Regions from separate parts of the Streptomyces tritici genome, predicted to be linked through region 2. Evidence: riboswitches for the same ligand, from Rfam matches in the RefSeq annotation. Region 2 holds a riboswitch; the other holds the start of a gene.
The links. A riboswitch is a leader RNA that binds a small molecule or an ion and turns the genes downstream of it on or off. The one in region 2 is predicted to bind ZMP and ZTP.
Positions count from the first base shown of each region.

Region 1: linked by a shared signal. The riboswitch ahead of glyA (serine hydroxymethyltransferase) and the one ahead of ACNJ93_RS31775 (bifunctional 5,10-methylenetetrahydrofolate dehydrogenase/5,10-methenyltetrahydrofolate cyclohydrolase) in region 2 are both predicted to bind ZMP and ZTP.

Region 1 is NZ_CP183183.1:4,175,642-4,187,241, forward strand. Features, by position in the region: gene ACNJ93_RS19475 (hypothetical protein) at 1-499, shown strand, start outside; gene ACNJ93_RS19480 (isocitrate lyase/PEP mutase family protein) at 574-1,311, opposite strand; gene ACNJ93_RS19485 (carboxymuconolactone decarboxylase family protein) at 1,308-1,823, opposite strand; gene ACNJ93_RS19490 (PLP-dependent aminotransferase family protein) at 1,871-3,292, shown strand; gene ACNJ93_RS19495 (hypothetical protein) at 3,458-3,739, shown strand; gene ACNJ93_RS19500 (glutathionylspermidine synthase family protein) at 3,756-4,937, shown strand; gene rocD (ornithine--oxo-acid transaminase) at 5,071-6,273, opposite strand; ZMP/ZTP riboswitch at 6,547-6,636, shown strand; gene glyA (serine hydroxymethyltransferase) at 6,713-7,984, shown strand; gene trpS (tryptophan--tRNA ligase) at 8,053-9,066, shown strand; gene ACNJ93_RS19520 (2'-5' RNA ligase family protein) at 9,172-9,759, shown strand; gene ACNJ93_RS19525 (decaprenylphospho-beta-D-erythro-pentofuranosid-2-ulose 2-reductase) at 9,818-10,573, opposite strand; gene ACNJ93_RS19530 (FAD-binding protein) at 10,597-11,600, opposite strand, start outside.
Region 2 is NZ_CP183183.1:6,886,447-6,898,046, reverse strand. Features, by position in the region: gene ACNJ93_RS31790 (DEAD/DEAH box helicase) at 1-440, shown strand, start outside; gene ACNJ93_RS31785 (SWF or SNF family helicase) at 527-1,972, shown strand; gene ACNJ93_RS31780 (hypothetical protein) at 2,176-2,934, opposite strand; gene ACNJ93_RS31775 (bifunctional 5,10-methylenetetrahydrofolate dehydrogenase/5,10-methenyltetrahydrofolate cyclohydrolase) at 3,150-4,001, opposite strand; ZMP/ZTP riboswitch at 4,027-4,118, opposite strand; gene ACNJ93_RS31770 (GAF domain-containing protein) at 4,298-5,593, shown strand; gene ACNJ93_RS31765 (aldehyde dehydrogenase family protein) at 5,640-7,163, shown strand; gene ACNJ93_RS31760 (metal-sensitive transcriptional regulator) at 7,705-7,971, opposite strand; gene ACNJ93_RS31755 (sulfite exporter TauE/SafE family protein) at 8,029-8,925, opposite strand; gene ACNJ93_RS31750 (rhodanese-like domain-containing protein) at 8,922-9,506, opposite strand; gene ACNJ93_RS31745 (MBL fold metallo-hydrolase) at 9,628-11,016, opposite strand.

The DNA of each region.
Region 1 (11,600 bases), 2.7 Mb from region 2:
GACGACCGCGACGCGTTTCGACCAGCGCATGTACGCCGTGATGAACAACCGTGAGGGCGCGCCCCTCTACGCCACCGCAGGCCGCCGCAGGGCCGTGGTGTTCACGCACATGGCGCTGACGGCCGGGGGGTTCGGCGCGTTCTTCGTCTGGGGCGGCGTCGCGGGCGCGCTGACGATGGTGGCGCTGCTGCTCCCCTGGGTCGTGATGACCGGCGCGATCAACGGCGCCACCCGCGGCCTGCTGGAGCTGCGCGGCCGGATGCTCGACGAGCGGCAGATGGTGGAGCGCGACCGGGTCCGCTCGATCGCCCACCGCCTGACCGGCTGGCTGCTGCTCGCCGGCACGGCCGCCGTGGTGCTGCTGGCCGCCTACACCGACGTCGACCTGTCGGGCGTTCCGGCGCCGCTGATGGTCGCGGTGCTGGTGCTGCACCGGCTGACCCCGCTGTGGGTCGCGGGCCTGCGCGTCCAGGACGACCCGGCCGACGACGAGTCCTGAGCCGGGTGTACGGGGGAGACGGGGGAGACGGGCGCCCGCGCGAGCGGGCGCCCGTCGGCGCGTCCGGACGGCTCCTAGAACCCGCCCGCGCGCAACTCCCCGGCCAGCAGTCCGACATGGTCGAGAGTGCGGTTCAGGAGCCCCGGCCCGAAGGTGATCCGGCTCGCCCCGAGCCGGCCCAGCTCCGCGAACGGCGGACCGCCCGGCCGGGCGTAGTGGTTGACCGGCAGCCCGGCGCCGAGCCCCGCCCGCAGCCCCGGCAGGTCCTCCGGCGGAGCGCCGATCGGGTACACGCAGTCCGCGCCCGCCGCCGCGTAGAGCCTCAGGCGCTCCAGGGCCGCGGCCGCCGGGCCGGGCGCGCCGCGCAGATAGACGTCCGTGCGGGCGTTGACGAAGAGCGCGTCCCCGGCCTCCGCCCGTACCGCCGCCAGCAGTTCGGCCTGCTCCCGCGGGTCCTTCAGCACCGAGCCGTCGGAGTCCTCCAGGTTCACGCCCACCGCGCCGGTCTCCAGAACCCGCTCGACGAGCTCCTTCGGGGCGAGCCCGTACCCGTCCTCCACGTCCGCCGTGACCGGGACGGACACCGCGCGGACGATCCGCGCGACCTGGGCGAGCATCTCCTCGGCGGGCGTGCTCCCGTCCGCGTAGCCCAGCGAGGCGGCGATCCCGGCACTGGGCGTGGCCAGCGCCGGGAAGCCCGCCGCCTCGAAGGCGCGGGCGCTCGCCGCGTCCCACGGGCCGGGCAGCACCAGCGGGTCGCCGGCCGCCCGGTCCCGGTGCAGGGCCCGCAGGGTGCGCACGGCGTCGCTCACTTCTTGTACGCCCCCGGGGTGTAGTGGCCGGGGACCATGCGGGTGGTGACGCCGATGCGGTTCCAGGCGTTGATGACGACGATCGCGCCGACGAGACGGGCGAGTTCGTCCTCCTCGAAGTGCTTGGCGGCCCGCTCGTACACCTCGTCCGGCACGAAACCGTCGGTGAGGACGGTGACCGCCTCGGTCAGTTCGAGGGCGGCGGCCTCCTTCTCGGTGTAGAAGTGGCGCGACTCCTCCCAGGCGGAGAGCTGCACGATCCGCTCCACCGTCTCGCCCTCGGCGAGCGCGTCCTTGGTGTGCATGTCGAGGCAGAAAGCGCACCGGTTGACCTGCGAGGCGCGGATCTTGACCAGGTGGTAGAGGGCGGGGTCGACCTCCTTCGACGCGGCGGCCTCCAGCCGCAGCATCGCCCGGTAGAACTCCGGGTGCCGGGCGGCGAGATCGAGCCGGGGGGTGTGCTCGTGGGCGTACGGGGCGGACTGGGCGTCCTGAGTGTCCGTGGTCGTCATGGATCTCACCGTACGGGCACTGTGGCGCAGCGGTATGGTCCATTCCCATGGCGAACGAGTGGGCCACTTTCGGGGCCGACCTGCACCTCGACCTGCGCGGCGCGGCCGGTCTGCGTACCGGACTGATGGACGCGCTCCGGGAGGCGGTGCGGTCCGGCCGGCTCGCGCCGGGGACCCGGCTGCCGTCCTCGCGGCAGCTCGCCGCCGACCTGGGGATCGCCCGGAACACCGTCGCCGACGCGTACGGCGACCTGGTCGCCGAAGGCTGGCTGACCGCCCGGCAGGGCTCCGGGACGCGGGTCGCGCAGCGGGCCGAGCCCCGGCGCGGCGCGGCGGCCCCGGCGGGCTCGGGCGGTCCGCGGCGCAGGCCGTCGGGCGGGCCGCGGCACGACCTCAAGCCCGGTACGCCCGACGTGGCCTCGTTCCCCCGCGCCGAGTGGCTCAAGGCCGCCCGCCGGGCGCTGACCGCCGCGCCCCACGAGGCCTTCGGGTACGGCGATCCGCGCGGCCGGATCGAACTGCGCACCGCCCTCGCCGAGTACCTGGCACGGGCCCGCGGCGTGTACGCGAGCCCGGAGCGGATCGTGGTCTGCTCGGGTTTCGTGCACGGGCTGATGCTGATGGGCCAGGTGCTGCGGGCGCGCAAGGTGCGGGAGGTCGCGGTCGAGTCGTACGGGCTCGACGTGCACTGGGACCTGCTGGCCCGGACGGGGCTGCGGCTGCCGGCCCTCGGCTGCGACGAACGGGGCACCCGCACCGAGGACTTGGCCGCGCTGAAGGGCGTCGGCGCGGTGCTGATGACGCCGGCCCACCAGTTCCCGCTGGGCGGGGCGCTGCCCCCGGACCGGCGGGCGGCGGCGGTCGACTGGGCGCGGACCACCGGCGGGCTGGTCCTGGAGGACGACTACGACGGGGAGTTCCGCTACGACCGCCAGCAGGTGGGCGCGCTGCAGGGCCTGGACCCGGAGCGGGTGGTGTACCTCGGGACCGCCAGCAAGTCGCTGGCGCCCGGGCTGCGGCTCGCCTGGATGGTGCTGCCGCGGGCCTTGGCCGACGAGGTCGCCGAGGCGAAGGGCCGGATCGACTGGCAGTGCGGCGCGCTCGACCAGCTGACGTTCGCGGAGTTCCTGGCGTCGGGCGCGTACGACCGGCACGTACGGGCGATGCGGCTGCGCTACCGCAGGCGGCGCGACCAGCTGGTGGCGGCGCTCGCCCGGCGGGCCCCGGACATCGAGGTGAGCGGGATCGCCGCCGGACTGCACGCGGTGCTGCCGCTCCCGCCGGGCACCGAGCGGTCGGTGCTGCGCGCGGCGGCCTGGCAGGGCCTGTCGGTGCTCGGCATCGACGCGTTCCGCCACCCCTCGACGCCCCGCACCCGCGAGGGCCTGGTCGTCGGCTACGGCACGCCGACCGACAGCGCCTGGCCGGGGGCGCTGGAGGCGCTGTGCCGGGTGCTTCCGGGGGAGTGAGCGGGGGCGCGCCTGCCTGGTACGCCGTTTCGGCAGTGAAGGCCCCGTGAAGTTGCCGGGGCCGCCCCGTACCGGCCGGGACGCGGCGGCCTAAACTGTGCGGTCGCGCGGCGCTGAACGACGGCCGCGCGGGCACGAGAAACGACGGACGGGGGAGTACGCGTCATGCGCAAGCTCAGGTCGAGCACGGTGATACTCGGGGGAATGGGCGTGCTCGCGGCGACGCTCACCGCCTGCGGCAGCGAGCCGGACAGGCGCTGCATGGACCCGGTGAGCCGCAAGCAGCTGCCGAACTACGAGTGCAAGAGCAGCGGCGGCCACACCACCCGGGGCACCTACTACTACGGCGGCAGCGTCGACGCCGACGGCCGCATCAGCGGCGGCAGCACGAACAAGAGCGCCGTGGACACCGGCGGCTTCGGCTGCTCCAAGTCCAGCGGCGGCTGAGCGGCGCCGGCACGTCATGCGACGGCACACCATCGAACCCCGCCCCGGCTGGCAGCAGACCGTCGAGGAGCAGGGGCTCGTCTACCCGCTGACCCGCTACCCGGACGGCTCCCTGCGGCCGTACTGGGACGAGAGCGCGTACTACTCCTTCACGCTGCCCGAGGTCGAGGCGCTGGAGGAGGTCGTGGAGGAGCTGCACGCCATGTGCCTCGCCGCGGCGGAGCACATCGTGGCGCAGGACCGTTTCGCCGATCTGGGCATCACCGACCCGCGGGTGGCGGAGCGCGTGGCCGAGTCCTGGCGGCGCAGGGCCGAACTGCCGTCCCTGTACGGGCGGTTCGACCTGCACTACGACGGGACCGGCCCGGCCAGGATGCTGGAGTACAACGCCGACACCCCGACCTCGCTGGTCGAGGCGGCCAGCCCCCAGTGGTTCTGGATGGAGGAGCGGTTCCCCGGCGCCGACCAGTGGAACTCGCTCCACGAGCGCCTCGTCGACGCCTGGAAGCGGCAGGCGCACCTGTTGCCGCCCGGCCCGGTGCACTTCGTGCACTCCGACGGCGACGAGCTGGGCGAGGACCTGATGACGGTCGCGTACCTGCGCGAGACCGCCGAGCAGGCGGGCCTCGACACCGAGGCGCTGTCCGTGGAGCGGATCGGCTGGGACCGGCTGGCCGGACGGTTCGTCGACGACCGCCTCCGGTTCATCCGCAGCTGCTTCAAGCTGTACCCGTGGGAGTGGCTGACCACGGACCGGTTCGGCCCGCACGTCCTGGACACCCTCGACAACGGCGGCGGCTCCGGCACCACCTGCTGGATCGAGCCCGCCTGGAAGATGCTGCTGTCCAACAAGGCACTGCTTGCGATCCTCTGGGAGCTGTACCCCGGCCACCCGAACCTGCTCCCGGCCTACCTCGACGGTCCGCGCGAACTCGCCGCGACCACCGGCTGGGCGGCCAAGCCGCTGCTCGGCCGCGAGGGCGCGGGCGTCACCCTGCACAAGGCGGGCGAGGCCCCGGCCGTACGCGACGAGCCCTGCTGCTACCAGGAGCTCGCCCCGCTGCCGGACTTCGACGGCAACCGGGTGGTGCTCGGCGCGTGGGTCGTGGAGAACGAGGCGGCCGGCCTCGGCATCCGCGAGTCGGCGGGCCTCGTCACCGACGGGTACGCCCGCTTCCTGCCGCACGTGATCCTCTGACGCGCGCTGTGCCCGGGGCCGTACCCCCGGGCACACCGGCCGTCGTGTCGGAGCGGCGCGGCCGGCCGTCACGTCCGCCGTCGCGCCCGCCGTCGCGTCGGCCGTCACGTCGGCCGTCACGTCCGCCGACGCGTCAGTCCGACAGGACCGCCCGCAGCTGCTCCAGACCCCAGTCCAGGTCCTCCTTGCCGATCACCAGCGGCGGGGCGATCCGGATCGTCGAGCCGTGCGTGTCCTTCACCAGGACCCCGCGCTCCATCAGCTTCTCCGAGATCTCCCGGCCCGTGCCGCGCGCCGGCACGACGTCCACGCCCGCCCACAGGCCCCGGCCCCGTACCGCCTCCACCGCGCCCCCGACCAGCAGGTTCAACTCGGCGTGCAGATGCTCGCCCAGCTCGGCCGCGCGCTGCTGGTACTCGCCGGTGCGCAGCATCGCGATCACCTCCAGGGCCACCGCGCAGGCCAGCGGGTTCCCGCCGAAGGTCGAGCCGTGCTCGCCCGGCAGGAAGACCCCGAGCACGTCCCGGTCCGCGACCACCGCCGAGACCGGCACCACGCCGCCGCCCAGCGCCTTGCCGAGGATGTACACGTCGGGCACGACGTCCTCGTGCTCGCAGGCGAAGGTCCGTCCCGTACGGCCCAGGCCCGACTGGATCTCGTCCGCCATGAACAGCACGTTCTTCCGCCGGGTCAGCTCCCGCACCCCGCGCAGATAGCCGGCCGGCGGCACCAGCACGCCCGCCTCGCCCTGGATCGGCTCCAGGAGCACCGCGACGGTGTTCTCGGTGACCGCGGCCTCCATCGCGGTCAGGTCGCCGTAGGGGACGATCTCGAAGCCCGGGGTGTAGGGCCCGTAGTGGTCGCGCGCCTCGTGGTCCGTCGAGAAGCTCACGATCGTCGTCGTCCGGCCGTGGAAGTTGTTGGCCGCCACCACGATCTTCGCGTGCCCGTCCGGCACGCCCTTCACCTCGTAGCCCCACTTCCGGGCGGTCTTCACGGCCGTCTCGACCGCCTCCGCGCCGGTGTTCATCGGCAGCACCATGTCCTTGCCGCACAGCTCCGCGAGCCGCTCGCAGAACTCCGGGAACCGGTCGTGGTGGAACGCCCGCGAGGTGAGCGTCACCCGCTCCAGCTGCGCCCGCGCCGCGTCGAGCAGCCGGCGGTTGCCGTGCCCGAAGTTCAGCGCCGAGTAGCCGGCCAGCATGTCGAGGTAGCGGCGCCCCTCGACGTCCGTGAGCCACGCACCGTCGCCGGTGGCGACGACCACGGGCAGCGGGTGGTAGTTGTGCGCGCTGTGCGTCTCCGCGGAGGCGATCAGGTCTTGCGTACGCGACACGGGATCTCCGTTCGTCCTGCGGCGAGGGGCGGGTGTGAGCCCTGTTTCTATCGTCGCTCGGATGCCGGACGGGGAAACATCGCTGACGACGCGCCCGCCAGGGCCTGCCCGGCGGATCATGGCCGGGGCCGCGACGCCTGGCACGGCACCTCGCCGCGTTGCCGAACCACCTCGATAGCTCCGCTATCGAGCCGCTCCGGCGCCTTGCGATGCACCGCACCAGACGCCGCGGCCCAATCCGACCCTGATCCGCCGGACAGGCCCTAGTCTGGAAACACGCACGGCGACTGGCGCGCGGGGAAGCGACCCCGGGGGAGCCGTGCGCGGCAACCACACGAGATGCCGCCCGCCTGGGCATCACGGGACCCACGACCGTCCCGTGCGGCGCCGCCCGTGTCACGAGCCGCGCCCCGGGATCCGCCGAACCCGGAGGCACGCCATGACCACCGAGCAGCCCCGCCACCCCGCCCTCGCCGCCACCGACCCCGAGCTGGCCGCCCTGGTCCGCGCCGAGGAGCAGCTCCAGGCCGACACGCTGCGGCTGATCCCCAGCGAGAACTACGTCTCCCAGGCGGTCCTGGAGGCGTCCGGCACCGTCCTGCAGAACAAGTACAGCGAGGGCTACCCCGGCCGCCGCTACTACGAGGGCCAGCAGAACATCGACCAGGTCGAGTCCCTCGCGATCGAGCGCGCCAAGGGCGTCTTCGGCGTCGACCACGCCAACGTCCAGCCGTACTCCGGCTCCCCGGCCAACCTGGCCGTCTACCTGGCGTTCGCCGAGCCCGGCGACACGGTCATGGGCATGGCCCTGCCGATGGGCGGTCACCTCACGCACGGCTGGGGCGTCTCCGCGACCGGCAAGTGGTTCCGCGGCGTGCAGTACGGCGTACGCCAGGACACCGGGCTGATCGACTTCGACCAGGTCCGCGAGCTGGCCATGAAGGAACGCCCGAAGGTGATCTTCTGCGGCGGTACGGCGCTGCCCCGCACCATCGACTTCGCCGCCTTCGGCGAGATCGCCCAGGAGGCGGGCGCGGTGCTCGTCGCCGACATCGCCCACATCGCCGGCCTGATCGCGGGCGGTGCCCACCCCTCGCCGGTGCCGTACGCCGACGTGATCTCGACGACCACGCACAAGACGCTGCGCGGTCCGCGCGGCGCGATGCTGATGTGCCGCGAGGAGCACGCCAAGGCCGTCGACAAGGCCGTCTTCCCGGGCCTCCAGGGAGGCCCGCACAACCAGACCACCGCCGCCATCGCGGTCGCCCTGAAGGAGGCGGCGCAGCCGTCCTTCCGGGCCTACGCCGAGGCCGTCGTCGCCAACGCGAAGGCGCTCGTCGAGGCGCTGCTCGCCCGCGGCTTCGACCTGGTCTCCGGCGGCACCGACAACCACCTGATCCTGATGGACCTCACGCCCAAGGAGGTCCCCGGCAAGGTGGCCGCGAAGGCGCTGGACCGGGCGGGCATCGTCGTGAACTACAACACGGTCCCGTACGACCCGCGCAAGCCGTTCGACCCGTCCGGCGTGCGCATCGGCACCCCGTCGCTGACCTCCCGGGGCCTGGGCGTCGAGCACATGGCGCAGGTCGCGGAGTGGATCGACCGCGGTGTCGCGGCCGCCTCGCTGGGTGACGAGGAGGCGCTGGCGGCGATCCGCGCGGAGGTCGCCGACCTGATGGCCGCGTACCCGGCACCGGGCCTGGCGGTCTGATCTCCCTGTCACGCATCCCTCATCGGGGGCGGACCGGCCTGTCCGCCCCCGATGAGAGAATGATGAGCATGGCCTCTGAACGTCCTCGCGCACTGTCTGGAATCCAGCCCACCGCCGGCTCGTTCCACCTCGGCAACTACCTCGGTGCGATCCGTCAGTACGTCGCACTGCAGGAGACCCACGACGCCTTCTACATGGTCGTCGACCTGCACGCCATCACGGTTCCGCAGGACCCGGCCGAGCTGCGGGCCAACACCCGGCTCGCCGTGGCCCAGCTGCTGGCCTCGGGTCTCGACCCGGAGCGCTGCACCCTCTTCGTCCAGAGCCACGTCCCCGAGCACGCGCAGCTCGGCTGGGTCATGAACTGCCTCACCGGCTTCGGCGAGGCCTCCCGCATGACCCAGTTCAAGGACAAGTCCGCCAAGCAGGGCGCGGACCGGGCCACGGTGGGCCTGTTCACGTACCCGATCCTGCAGGTCGCGGACATCCTGCTGTACCAGGCCAGCCACGTCCCCGTCGGCGAGGACCAGCGCCAGCACATCGAGCTGACCCGCGACCTCGCGGAGCGGTTCAACGGGCGCTTCGGCGACACCTTCCGGATCCCCGAGCCGTACATCGTCAAGGAGACCGGGAAGATCTACGACCTCCAGGACCCGACGATCAAGATGAGCAAGTCGGCGTCCACGCCGAAGGGCCTGATCAACCTCCTGGACGAGCCGAAGACCACCGCGAAGAAGGTCAAGAGCGCCGTCACGGACACGGACACCGTGATCCGCTTCGACCCGGAGAACAAGCCGGGCGTCTCCAACCTGCTGACCATCATGGCCACCCTCACCGGGACGAGCGTCGCCGACCTGGAGAAGAGCTACGAGGGCAAGATGTACGGCGCGCTGAAGACCGACCTGGCCGAGGTGATGGTGGACTTCGTCACTCCGTTCCGGGACCGGACCCAGGAATACCTGGACGACCCGGAGACGCTGGACTCTGTCCTGGCCAAGGGCGCGGAGAAGGCGCGGGCGGTCGCCGCCGAGACCCTGGCGCGGACCTACGAGCGGGTGGGCTTCCTGCCCGCCAAGCACTGAGCCCAAGGGCCCTATCCACGAGGGCGGTGCAGGCCGCACACTGGCGCTGCACCACCCCGCCCGGACCACGACCGCCCGGACCAAGACTCGACGGAGGAGAACGACGTGGGGACCGTAACGCTCGGCGTTTCGATCGCGGTCCCGGAGCCCTACGGCAGCCTGCTCCAGGAGCGGCGCGCGGGCTTCGGGGATCCCGCCGCGCACGGCATCCCCACGCACGTCACCCTGGTCCCGCCCACCGAGGCGCCCGTCGAGCGGCTGCCGGAGATCGAGGCGCACCTCGCGCGGGTGGCCGCGGCCGGCCTGCCGTTCCCGATGCGGCTGGCGGGCACCGGAACGTTCCGGCCGCTGTCGCCCGTCGTGTACGTGAAGCTCGCCGAGGGCGCGCCGGAGTGCACCCGCCTGCAGAAGCTGCTGCGGGACGAGTCGGGGCCGCTGGTGCGCGAGCTGCAGTTCCCGTACCACCCGCACGTCACCGTCGCGCACGGCATCGCGGACGAGGCGATGGACCGGGCCTTCGAGGAACTGGCCGGCTTCGAGGCGGCCTGGACCTGCCGGTCCTTCGCGCTGTACGAGCAGGGCGCGGACGCGGTCTGGCGCAAGCTGCGCGCGTACGAGTTCGGCGGCGGGTCCGGCGCGGACATCCCGGCCCAGAGCGCCCCGGTCGACGTCCCGGCCCCGACCCAGGCGTAGGCGTGGGCCCACCGGGCCCACGACGACGGGCTCCCCGGCCTGGGCCCCCGGGCCCGGTTCAGACCGGCAGCCGGCGGAAGAGCGGCCGGGGCAGGTGCCGCAGCGCCGCCATCACCACTCGCAGCGTCCCCGGCACCCACACCGTCTCGGCGCGCCGCCGCAGCCCGTGCTCGATGGCCTCGGCGACCGCCTGCGGGGTCGTCGCCAGCGGGGCCTCCGCGAGGCCGCGGGTCATCTTCGTCCGGACGAACCCGGGCCGCACCACCATCACGTGCACCCCGGTGCCGTGCAGCGCGTCTCCGAGGCCCTGCGCGAAGGCGTCGAGCCCGGCCTTGGACGAGCCGTAGATGAAGTTGGCCCGCCGGGCCCGCTCGCCGGCGACCGACGACAGCACCACCAGCGAGCCGTGCCCCTGCGTCTGGAGCGCCCGGGCGCACACCAGGCCGGCGGAGACCGCGCCGGTGTAGTTCGTCTGCGCGACGCGCACCGCGGCGGCCGGGTCCTCCTCGTCGCGGGCCTGGTCGCCGAGGACGCCGAAGGCGAGCAGCACCATGTCGATGTCGCCCTCCGCGAACAGCTTCCCGAGCCGTTCCTCGTGGGACTCGGTGTCCAGGGCGTCGAAGGGCACGGTGTGCACCACCGCGCCGAGCGCGCGCAGCGCGTCCGCGGCGGCGGTCAGGTCGGGGGAGGGCCGCCCGGCGAGCCACACGGTGCGGGTGCGGCGGGCGACGAGCCGGCGGGCCGTGGCCAGCCCGATCTCGGACGCCCCGCCGAGGACGAGCAGGGACTGGGGGGCGCCGAAGGCGTCCTTCATGACGTTCACGCTCCTAGGGGTGTCTAGAGGCCCAGCCGTCGTGACAGATCCGAACGGAACACCGCCCGCGGGTCCAGCTCCGCGCGCAGGGCGCGGAAGTCGGCGAGGCGGGGGTACATGGCGGCCAGCAGCTCCGGGCGGAGGCGGGAGTCCTTCGCCAGGTACACCCGGCCGCCCGCGCCCGCCACGACCTCGTCGAGCTCGTCGAGGAACGTGCCGAGGCCGCTGAGGCGGGCGGGGATGTCGAGGGCCAGGGTCCAGCCGGGCATCGGGAAGGACAGCCAGCCCGGGTCCGCCTCGCCGAAGCGCTTCAGGACGGCCAGGAACGAGGGGCAGCCGCGGCGCGCGATCCGCCGCACCACCTGCCGCAGGGCGTCCTCCTGCCCGTACCCGACGACGAACTGGTACTGGACGAAGCCGCCGCGGCCGTAGATCCGGTTCCAGTGCGGGACGCCGTCCAGGGGGTGGAAGAAGGCCGGCAGCCGCTGCAGCCGGCCCACGGAGCGGCGCGGGGCCTTGCGGTACCAGAGCTCGTTGAACAGGCCGACGCTCGTCCGGCCGAGCAGCCCCTCCGGCACGTACGAGGGGGCGGCGGGCAGCGAGCCCGGCCGGAAGGAGCGCGCGTCGCGGCGGATCCGCAGCGGCAGCGTGTCGTACGGGGCGTGGTCGCCGCGGGTGAGCACGGCCCGGCCGGTCGCGGCGCCGCGCGCCAGCAGGTCGATCCAGGCGACCGAGTAGCGGTAGCGGTGGTCGGTGGCGGTGAGCCGGGCCATCAGGTCGTCGAGGTCGGTCGCCCGCTCGGTGTCCACGGTCATCAGCGAGGTCTCGACCGGCAGCAGTTCGAGCACGGCGGAGAGGATCACGCCGGTCAGGCCCATGCCGCCGGCCGTCGCGTCGAACAGGTCCGTGCCGGGCGCGACCCGGCGGACGGAGCCGTCGGCGGTGAGCAGCCGCAGCGAGCGCACGTGGCGGGCGAACGAGCCGGAGACGTGGTGGTTCTTGCCGTGGATGTCCGCGCCGATCGCCC
Region 2 (11,600 bases):
TGGCGCGGCTGCTGGAGCGGCACCTCGCCGACCGGGGCGTACCGTCGCAGTTCCTGCACGGCGGCACGCCGGTCGCGGAGCGCGAGGCGATGGTGCGGCGCTTCCAGGACGGTGAAGTCCCCGTGTTCCTGCTGTCGTTGAAGGCGGCGGGGACGGGCCTGAACCTCACCCGCGCCGAGCACGTCGTGCACTACGACCGCTGGTGGAACCCCGCCGTCGAGGCGCAGGCCACGGACCGGGCGTACCGGATCGGCCAGACGCAGCCGGTCCAGGTGCACCGGCTGATCGCGGAGGGCACGGTCGAGGACCGGATCGCCGAGATGCTGCTGCGCAAGCGGGAGCTCGCGGACGCGGTCCTCGGCTCCGGCGAGGCGGCGCTCACCGAACTGTCCGACGCGGAGCTGGCGGAGCTGGTGGAGCTGCGCGGGGGCGAGCGATGAGCGGACGGGCACGGGTCCACGCGGAGGCATACGCGCACGCCGACGCATACGCGCACGCCGGCGCTTACGGGAACGGGGACGCATACGTGGACGGGGACGCATACGTGGACGGCGATGCGTACGCGGATGACCGCGCATACGCGAGTGGCCAGGCATACGGGCACGACGACGAGGACGGGGACGACACGCTGGACGCCTACGGGACCGACGACGAGCAGGACCACGAGCACGGCCACGCGGACGCCCACGGCGCCGGCGCCCGGGCGACCGGCTCCGAGGAGCGGACCTTCGCCGCGCTGCCGCCCGTCGGCGGCCGCGGTTTCGCGCAGACCTGGTGGGGCCGCGCCTGGCTGCAGGCGCTGGAGGACACGGCGCTCGACGGCCGGCAGGTGAAGCGGGGCCGGCAGGCGGCCCGCAAGGGCGCCGTGGGCGCGGTGTCGGTCCGTCCCGGACGAATCACCGCGGTCGTGCGGGACCACGACGGCAGCGCGTACCGCGGCGACGTGCTGCTGCGGGAGCTGAGCGACGAGGAGTGGGACCGGTTCCTGGACATGGCCGCGGACAGCGCGGGCCACATCGCGGCACTCCTCGACCGCGACATGCCGCCGCATCTGGTGGAGGACGCGGCCGGGCTCGGGCTCGAACTGCTGCCGGACATCGGCGATCTGGAGCCGGAGTGCACGTGCGGCGCGTGGGACCACTGCGCGCACACGGCGGCGCTGTGCCACCAGGTGGCCCGGCTGCTCGACCAGGATCCGTTCGTGCTGCTCCTGATGCGGGGCCGGGGCGAACGGCGGCTGCTGGACGACCTGCAGGCGCGGAGCGTCGCGCGGGCCGAGCCGGTACGGGAGCCGGCGCGGCCGGCCGGCGTGCCGGCGGCGGAGGCGTACGCGACGGGGGACATCCTGCCGCCGCTGCCCGCTCCCCCGCCGCTGCCCGACGCGCCCGGCGCCGCGCAGTCGCTGGACACGGAGACCGAGCCGGCGCCGGGCCTCGACCCGGCGGCGCTGGAGTTCCTGGCCGCGGGCGCGGCGGCGCGGGCGCGGCGGCTGCTGGCCGACGCCCTGGCGGCGGACCACGTCCGGGCTGCCTTGGAGCCTGCGCCGACGGTCGACGAGGACGCGGTGCGGCTGGCGGCGGCCGGTCCGGCTCCGGAGGTCGCGGCCCGGCTCGGCGCGGGTACGGGTCGCGGTCGTACGGGGCTGGCGGCTGCGGCCGAGGCGTGGCGGCTCGGCGGCGCGGCGGCCCTGGCCGTGCTCGACGGGGCCCCGCCGGCGTCCCCGGAGGTCCTGGCGCGCGCGAAGGCGGCGCTCGACGACGCCTGGGAGCCGGCGGACCGGCCGGTGCTGCGCGCCGCCGGGCCCGGCCGTTGGACGGTGGTCGGCGCGGACGTTCAGCTGCGGGCGGGCGAGGACGGCCGCTGGTGGCCGTTCCGCCGCGCCGGGGCGCAGTGGACCCCGGCGGGCCAGCCGGCCGCGGACCCCGCGTCGGCGCTGGAGGGCGCGAACGAGCAGCCGGTGGAGACGGACTGACCAGCGGCTGCGGCCGGGGCCGACGTCCTGGCCGGGGTCCGGTCCGGGGCGCGGCCTGGGGTCGGGGCCGGGGTCCAGGCCAGGGTCCGGTCCGGAGTCTGGGGTCCGGGGCCGGGGTCGGCCTGGGACCCGGCCAGGGTCCGGCCGGGGTCGAGCCCGGGTCCGGCCTGGGGTCGGGGCCGGGGTCCGGGCCCCGCCGGCCGTCACTGCAGCGGTGCGTGGAGCTTGCCGCCCGACTCGGAGAGCACGGCGAGGCTGCACACGACCGTGTCGGAGCCGAGCAGGTAGCCCGTGCGGTACGGGTACTGGACGTACGTCGTCCAGTACGTGCCCGACGGCTGCGCGGCGGCCTTGGCGCGCAGCGGCGCGCGGCACAGCTCCGCCGCCCGCAGCCGGATCTCGTCGTCGGTCCGGAACAGCCCCGAGAGCCGGAGCCGGGCGACGGCCTCGGCGTCGTGCGGGCTCGCGCAGCGGCGGCGGTACGGGGTGCCGGGGTCGTCGCGGTTGACGTCGAAGCACTCGCCGACGCGCAGCCGCTCGTACGGGACGGGCTCGCCGCCGCTCGGGCGGGCCGGCGTCCCGGACGGCTTCGGAGTCGGGGCGGAGCGCCCGCGGGGCGCCGTGGGGGTGGCCGAGGGGGTGGGCTTCGCGGGGGGCTTGCGCCGGGCGCGCGGTTCCCCCTTCGGCATGACCTGACGGGAGGCCAGCCGTGCCGGGTCGCCGCCGGCCGCGGAGGCCCCGGAGCTGGGGGTGCCGTGGCGGCCGGCGCCGTCGGTCCCGCCGGTCGGCCCGTCGGGTGCCGTGGGGGCGCTGCGCCGGGCGTCGTCGCGTACGTCCTCGGCTCGGAACGTGTCCCGGGCCGCCACGACGGCGGCGGCGACGAGCGCGGCAACCATGATCAGCACCAGCGGCCCGGGCATCAGGCGGCGGTGCGGACCGGGGGCAATGGGTCGCTCAGCCATTGCACCAGGGTGACCGGTGGCCCGTCGTCCCGCGAGACCGGGTCGGCGGTTACGGCCGCGGACGTACGGAATCGTGACATTCGAGGGTGCGAATCCACCCGAAACACCCCTGGAGACAGGCCCGTCGGTTCCGTGCGGGCCTGTCGCCCCGGCGTGTCGCACCGTCGTGATCCGGCCACAGCGGCGCGGCCTGACCCTTTGCCGTGCGTGCGGACTCACACCACATGGCGCTCGGCCGCCTCCACGGTCTGCGCGAGGAGCACCGCGATCGTCATGGGGCCGACGCCGCCCGGGACGGGCGTGATCAGGGAGGCGCGCTCGGCGGCCGGTGCGAAGTCGACGTCGCCGACGTTGCCCGGGTTGTAGCCGGCGTCGATGACGACGGCGCCCGGCTTGATGTCCTCGCCCTTGATGAAGCGCGGCTTGCCGACGGCGGCCACGAGGATGTCGGCCTCCCGGACGATCGACGAGAGGTCGGTGGTGCGCGAGTGGCAGTAGGTGACGGTGGCGTCGCGGCCGAGGAGCAGCAGTCCGGCGGGCTTGCCGAGGATGGCGCTGCGGCCGACCACGACCGCGCGCTTGCCCGTGAGCCCGACCTCGTACGCGTCGAGGAGGCGCATGATGCCGCCGGGGGTGCAGGAGACGAAGCCCGGCAGTCCGAAGCCCATCGCGGCGAAGGAGGCCATGGTGACGCCGTCGACGTCCTTCTCCGGGGCGATCGCCTCGAAGGCGGCGCGCTCGTCGATGTGCGGGCCGACGGGGTGCTGGAGCAGGATGCCGTGCACCTCGGGGTCGGCGGAGAGCGCGCCGATGGTGGCGACGAGCTCCTCGGTGGTGGTGGCGGCGGGGAGTTCGACGTGCCGGGAGCGGATTCCGGCCTTGGCGCAGCGGTTCTGCTTCATCTTCACGTACGTGACGGAGGCCGGGTCCTCGCCGACGAGCACGGTGGCGAGGCAGGGTGTGACGCCGGTGCGACGGGTGAGTTCGGCGGCGCGGGCGGCGGTCTCCTCGACCGTGCGGCGGGCGAGGGCGGTGCCGTCCATGAGGGTGGCGGTGCTGGTGGACATGGGCTGCTCCTGGGCTTCGACGGTGGGAAGTCGCCCAGGCGCGCGGCAGTCGGGCGGAGATCCGCCCGGGCCGCTCCCCGGTGGTGATCCACCCAAGCGCCAGTCACGGCCCGGGCACCACTCTACGTGACCGCTCGGGGAGCCGGTCCGGCCAGGGCGGTGCGCGCACGCTTGTCGGCGGACGGCCGCGGCACCACCATGACGCGCACGGGGCTACGGGCACGAGCCCGCGCGGGGCTTCGGGCAGGACCGCGCGCGGGTCGCGGGCCAAGGGACGACCTCGGCGGGAGGCCGACGTGGACGAGTGCGGGACGACGGGTGCCGGCGCCTCCGGTGTGCGGGACCCCGGCGCGGTGCGACGGGCGCACGAGGCGTTCACCTCGGGCAGCGCCCTGAGCCGGCCGACGGTGCGCGAGCTGGTCGCCGCGTCCTGGCGGCGTTCGGCGCGGGCCCGGGTCAGCCCGGACGGCGCGGCGTGCGTGGAGCTGGCGGACGACGATCTGGTCGCCTACCGGGAGGGGCATCCGCTGGCGGCGGCGATGCCGGTGGTCCGGGAGCTGATGGGCGCGTACGCCCGCGATGGCGAGCACCTGCTCGCGGTCTGCGACGCGTCGGGCCGGATGCTGTGGGTGGAGGGGCACCCGGGAACCCTGCGCAAGGCGGGCGGGATGAACTTCGTGGCGGGCGCGCGCTGGTCGGAGTCGGCGGCCGGGACGAACGCGCCGGGCACGGCGATCGCGGTGGACCGCCCCGTGCAGGTCTGTGCCGCCGAGCATTTCCGGCGTCGGGTGCAGGCGTGGACGTGCGCGGCCGCGCCGGTCCACGATCCGCACACCGGCCGGCTGCTCGGCGCGGTGGACATCACCGGCGGCGACGGTCTCGCGCATCCGCACAGCCTGGGGTTCGTGCAGGCGGTGGCGCGGGCGGTCGAGGCCCACCTGGCGCTGCGGACCCCGGCCGTGCCCGCCGACCGGCCGCGGCTGACGGCGCTCGGCCGGGACGAGGCGCTGCTGCGGATCGGCGGCCGCGGCGTACGGCTGAGCCGCCGGCACAGCGAGATCCTGGTGGTCCTGGCCCACCGCCCCGAGGGCGTGACCGGCGACGAACTGCTGGTGCAGCTCTACGAGGACGAGTCGGTGACCCCGGTGACGCTGCGCGCAGAGCTGTCGCGGCTGCGGGGCCTGCTCGGACCGGAGGTGCTGCGCTCGCGCCCGTACCGGCTCGCCTCCGCCGTGGACGCGGACTTCGCCGCGGTGGACCGGCGGCTCGCCTCGGGCTCGGTGGCGGCGGCGCTCGGCGCGTACGCGGGCCCGCTGTTGCCGGGTTCGCGGGCTCCCGGGGTCGTACGGCTGCGGGAGCGGCTCGCGGACCGGCTGCGGGCGGCGCTGGTGGACCGGGCGGACCCGGCGCTGCTCGCCGACTGGACGTACAGCGCGTGGGGCGAGGACGACGTGGAGCTGTGGCGGGCCCTCGCGGCCGTGGTGCCGGCGGCGCAGCGGGCGCCGGTGCTGGCGCGGCTGCGGGCACTGGACGCGGAACTGTCCGCGGGCGCAACGGTCTTGCAACGTCCGGGGCCGGACACTCGGCGGTGAGCGCCGGCCAGGGACGGCCGGCGCGGTCCGAGGGAGGCTTTCGCAGATGACCCGTTTCGCCGCACCCGGCACCGACGGCGCGCTCATGGCGTACCGGCCGCGCTACGACCACTGGATCGGCGGCGAGTACGTCGCCCCGGCCCGGGGCCGGTACTTCGAGAACCCGAGCCCGGTCGACGGCAGGCCCTTCACCGAGGTCGCCCGCGGCACGGCCGAGGACGTCGAACGCGCCCTCGACGCCGCGCACGCGGCGGCCCCGGCGTGGGGGCGGACGGCGCCGACGGAGCGCGCGAACGTCCTGCTCCGCATCGCGGACCGGATGGAGTCCCGTCTGACGGAACTGGCGGTGGCGGAGAGCTGGGAGAACGGCAAGCCGGTGCGCGAGACGCTGGCGGCCGACATCCCGCTGGCGATCGACCACTTCCGCTACTTCGCCGGCGCGCTGCGCGCCCAGGAGGGCGCGCTCAGCGAGGTCGACGACGACACGGTGGCGTACCACTTCCACGAGCCGCTGGGCGTCGTCGCGCAGATCATCCCGTGGAACTTCCCGATCCTGATGGCGGTCTGGAAGCTGGCCCCGGCCCTGGCGGCGGGCAACGCGGTGGTCCTCAAGCCCGCCGAGCAGACGCCGGCGTCGGTGCACTACCTGATGAGCCTCATCGGCGACCTGCTGCCGCCGGGCGTCGTCAACATCGTCAACGGCTTCGGCGCGGAGGCGGGCAAGCCCCTGGCGTCCAGCCCTCGGGTCGCGAAGATCGCGTTCACGGGCGAGACGACGACGGGGCGGCTGATCATGCAATACGCCTCCGAGAACATCAAGCCGGTCACGCTGGAGCTGGGCGGCAAGTCGCCGAACATCTTCTTCGACGACGTGTCGGCCGCGGACGACGACTTCCGCGACAAGGCGCTGGAGGGCTTCACGATGTTCGCCCTCAACCAGGGCGAGGTCTGCACCTGTCCGTCCCGCGCGCTGATCCAGCGCGGCCACTACGGCGAGTTCCTGGAGGCGGCGGTCGCCCGTACGGAGAAGATCCTCCCGGGCCACCCGCTGGACACCGACACGATGATCGGCGCCCAGGCCTCGAACGACCAGTTGCAGAAGATCCTCTCGTACCTGGACATCGGCCAGCAGGAGGGCGCCAAGATCCTGACGGGCGGTCAGCGCATCGAGTACGACGGCGAGCTGGCCGGCGGCTACTACGTCCAGCCGACGATCTTCGAGGGCGACAACCGGATGCGGGTCTTCCAGGAGGAGATCTTCGGCCCGGTCGTCGCGGCGACGTCGTTCACCGACTTCGACGACGCGATCGCGACGGCCAACGACACGCTCTACGGCCTCGGCGCGGGCGTCTGGACCCGCGACCTCAACACCGCCTACCGCGCCGGCCGCGCCATCCAGGCGGGCCGCGTCTGGACCAACTGCTACCACGCGTACCCGGCCCACGCCGCCTTCGGCGGCTACAAGCAGTCCGGCATCGGCCGCGAGACCCACAAGATGATGCTGGACCACTACCAGCAGACGAAGAATCTGCTGGTCAGCTACTCGCCGAAGAGGCTCGGATTCTTCTAGCGGCATGAAAGAAGGCGCCTGACCTGGGGTTTCGTCAGTCCTGACCAGCAGTTCGCGGCCATACACGGGCCAGATTGCGGCTCAGCCCTTGGGGCTGCTGTCCTCGCCGTGGGGCTGCTGTCCTCGCTGCGCCGGCTCCACTCCTGCATCGACTCCTCGATGAGCCGGTTGGAATGCTCCTGCGGACCGTCCAGGAACTTGGCGTAGTACTGGAAGAGCCCTGCCCTGGCCCACGCGGCGGCGGTCGGGCTCGCGCCGCACCTTTCGAGGAGCGGTAAGGGCTCGATGATGACGGAGTACATGGCGAAGGCGGAGAGGGTGAAGGCAGTGGCCGGCAGGACGAAGGGCCTGCGGCGTGCGGCCCGGCCGGCTGTTCGGGTTCCGGGAGTCCTTCACCCTGCTCACCAGCGACCACACACACCTGACCGCTGGGAAGATCAGCCCCCCAGCCGCCTCCGCGACGGCGGAAGCCGGCGCGCACGTGTCCGCCCGGGCGTGAAGCGACGGCGGCCGGCGGATGTCCGCCTGCCGCCGTCGTGTGTCACGCGAGCGTGAGGAAGAGTTTCTCCAGCTCCTGCTCGGTCATGGGGGGTGCGCCTTCCTCGCTCTCGGCGAGGCACTGACGCATGCCGCTGGCCACGATCTTGAAGCCGGCCCGGTCGAGGGCGCGAGAGACTGCCGCGAGCTGGGTCACGACGTCCTTGCAGTCGCGGCCGGCTTCGATCATGGCGATGACGCCCGCGAGCTGGCCCTGGGCGCGGCGCAGCCGGTTGAGGACCGCGGTCGCCGCCTCTTCTTCCACCTTCACCGGGTTCCTCCTTCTCACCGACGGTCAAATCCCAAGGATACCCCTCGGGGTATAACACTAGGTGTGTGCGGTCGATTCCCGGGAGCCTACCCGGGGCGCGTCCGCGTCTGGGCGTGGACGGTGAGCCCGCACTGCACTCCAGGTCGCGACGATCGCGACCGCGAGGCCGATGCCGGTCCAGGTGAGCGGGCCGGCCCAGTTCGCCAGGGGCAGTTGCCGACTGAGGACGACGACGCCCATGACGACGACGAACCAGCCGAACGCCTTGCGCAGGGCGTCCTGGGGGATGCGTCCGGCGAAGCGGCTGCCGATGAGGCTGCCGACGACGGCTGCGGCGGTCACGGCCAGGGCCAGGCCCCAGTCGATCTGGACTCCGTCGAGGTGACCGGCGAGTCCGGAGAACGACTTCATCGTGATGACCAGGAGCGAGGTGCCGACGGCAACGCTCATGGGCAGTCCGCCGATCAGGGCGAGGGCGGGGACGACGAGGAATCCGCCGCCCGAGCCGACCAGACCGGTCACCGCGCCGACGACGAGGCCCTCGACCATCACGTGCTTGACGGGCAGTTCCGTGTGGGCCGGCTTGACCGGCTTCGGCCGGCGGGACTTGCGGAGCATGGCGGCGGCGGTGGCCAGCATCATCAGGGCGAACGCGACGAGCAGGACGGTCTCAGGGACGTACGCGGCGAGGCGTCCTCCGCCGTACGCGCCGACCATGCTGACCGAGCCGAAGATCAGACCGGTGCGCCACCGCACCCGGCCGGCACGGGCGTGCGGGACGAGCCCGACCACGCTGGTCACGCCGACGACGAACAGCGAGGTGGCGATGGCCTCCTTGGTGTCCATGCCCGCGAGATAGACCAGGATCGGTACGGTCAGGATGGATCCACCGCCGCCAAGGATGCCCAGGCTGACGCCGATCAGGACGGATACCGCGAGGATGAGCGTGATCACGAGCGTTCCCGCAGGGAGGCGACCAGGGTACGGACGTCGGTGCGCGGGCCGCGATTGTAGGGCAGCTTGGACAGCATCATGCCCATGGCACAGGTGTTACTGAGCGCGGCGAACGTCAGCCCCGCGCCGATCGCGGTCCCGATCAGGTGCACCCCGGGCACGAACACGCCCACGACGCCGGCGACGAGCACGATCGATCCGGCGACCAGGCGGACCTGGCGCTCCAGGTCCCAGCGGGCCTCGCCCCGATTGACCGGGGCACCGGCGGCCTCCCAGGCCATCATGCCGCCGTCCAGGACGCGCAGATTGGGCAGGCCGGCCTCGGTGAGGGCCCGTTCTGCCTGGGCGGCGCGGGCGCCGGAGCGGCAGACGAGGACGACGTCCTCGTCGAGGTGGGTGAGGAGTTCGGCGCGGTGCTCGCGCAGCGTGTCCAGCGGGACGTTGTAGGAACCGGGGATGTGGACCGTTCGGAACTCGCCCGGGGTCCGCACGTCCAGCAGACGCGGTCCGCTGCCGTCCTTGAGCAGCTGCTGGAGGGAGGCAGGGGTGAGGCCGGCGGCGCGGGAGGCGTCGATGGGCATGAAAACTCCGTCATGGTGAGGGTGACCCGCATGAAGTACGGGGAGGGGTATACGCAGGGGCGGATGGGGGCGGCACCACCGCGCGGGGCCGGTCAGGGCGTTGGGGCGCCGGCCCGCCGGATCAGGCGGCTGCGGGGGTGTCCGACAGGGCCCAGGCGGCGTAGCCGCCGAGGATGTCGGAGACGTCGGTGAAGCCGTGGTGGCGCAGCAGGCTCGCGGCGATCGAGGAGCGGTGGCCGCCCGCGCAGTGCAGGATCAGGGGCCGGTCGCGCGGGATCTCGTCGAGGCGGCTGGGCAGCTCGCCCAGCGCGATGTGCAGAGCGCCGTCGATGAAGCCGTGCTCGCCGCGCTCGCCGCAGTTGCGGACGTCGATGACGACCGGCGGGTTCTCGCCCGACAGGGCGGCACGGACCTGCGCGGCGGTCAGGCGGCTGGCCGGAGTGACCTCCTCCGCCAGCGCGGTCAGGGCGTCCTCGGGAGAGCGCAGGTAGCCGGCCACACGGTCGAAGCCGATCCGGGCCAGGCGTGTGACGATCTCCTCCTCGCGGTTCTGCGGGGCGACGACCAGCAGGTCGGTGCCCGTGGGCAGGACCGTGCCGGCCTGCTCGGCGAACCGACCGTCGGCCGGGACGTTCACTGCGCCGCACAGGTATCCGGCGGCGAACTCCTGCGGGTCACGGGCATCGACGACAACGGCACCGGAGGCGCGGAGGCCGGTGAAGTCCTCGACACTCAGCGGCCTCGATGCGGCGGCCGGATCGAACAGCGGGCGCTCGCTGCGGTTAAGGATCGCGTCGTAGACGAAGTAGCCGGGAGCGGCGGACTGGCCGGCGGTCACGATGGCCACGAACTCGTCCTGCGTCATGGGCGCGCAGGCATAGTTGGTGGCACGCTGCTCGCCGATGGTGGACTGCTTCTCCGTCGAGAGGTTCTTGCCGCAGGCGGACCCGGCACCGTGCGCGGGAAAGACCCGCACCTCGTCCGGCAGACCCATCAGCTTGCCGTGCACGCTGTCGTACAGCATGGCGCCGAGTTCGTCGGCGGTGACACCGATGGAGGCGAGCAGGTCGGGGCGGCCCACGTCGCCGATGAAGAGCGCGTCGCCGGTCAGCACCCCGTACGGAACGGTGTCCTCGCCGCGCTCGTAGACCAGCACGCTGATCGACTCCGGGGTGTGCCCGGGCGTCTCCATGATCTCCAGAGTGACGTCACCGAGATCGATGACCTCCCCGTCGGCCAGCTCGCGGATGGGGTACTCCGTCTCGGCGCGACGTCCGTAGCCGATCCAGGCGCCGGTCTCGGCCGCCATCTCGAGGTGTCCGGCGACGAAGTCCGCGTGGAAGTGGGTGTTGATGACGCCGACCACCGTGAACCCGCGGGCCTCGGCGTCCGCCAGGTACTCCGAGACGTCCCGGCGGGGGTCGACGACCACCGCCTTGCCAGTGGTCTCGTCGGCGATCATGTACGACGCCTGGGAGAGGCAGTCGAGATAGTACTGGGCGAAGAACACGGAAAACCTCCGTAAGAGCGATGGATCGAGATACCCGGGGGGGTATCCGAGAGGTCAAAAGGTGACCCGCTCCCCGAAGGGGCGGGCGCGCGAGCAGGCCAGGTCGGACCGACCCCGGAGAGGGCCCCGTCACCGCCGGGCGAGCAGTGCCGTCCAGTCCCGAGTCCCGCCTTCACGAGACACGAGCCGGGTTCACCTCCCGATACCCCCCTGGGTATGACATCTTCGACGGTAAGCGCCTCCCGTCACGGCTGTCAAATACCCCCCTGGGTATTTTCAGCCAAAGGATCGCTGAAGCGTGGAACAAACCCACCCTTGGGCCGGTTGAACCTCCATATACCCCACCGGGTATATGGAGGAGAGTGGAACTCATGCCGACCGTCGAGCTGACTGGACGAGGTGGGCAGGCAGACCGCCACCGACACGGCCGAGCGGAACTGACCCGAGCACCAGCGCGACGTCATAGACGCCGCACGGCGCGGCCCCGCGCCATGGCGGACGGACTCGCACACCGGTCCCGGGAGGCCGAAGTCAGCCGGCACCGCGGAGCCAGCCACAGAGAACCCCGACCGACCTTCAGCAGC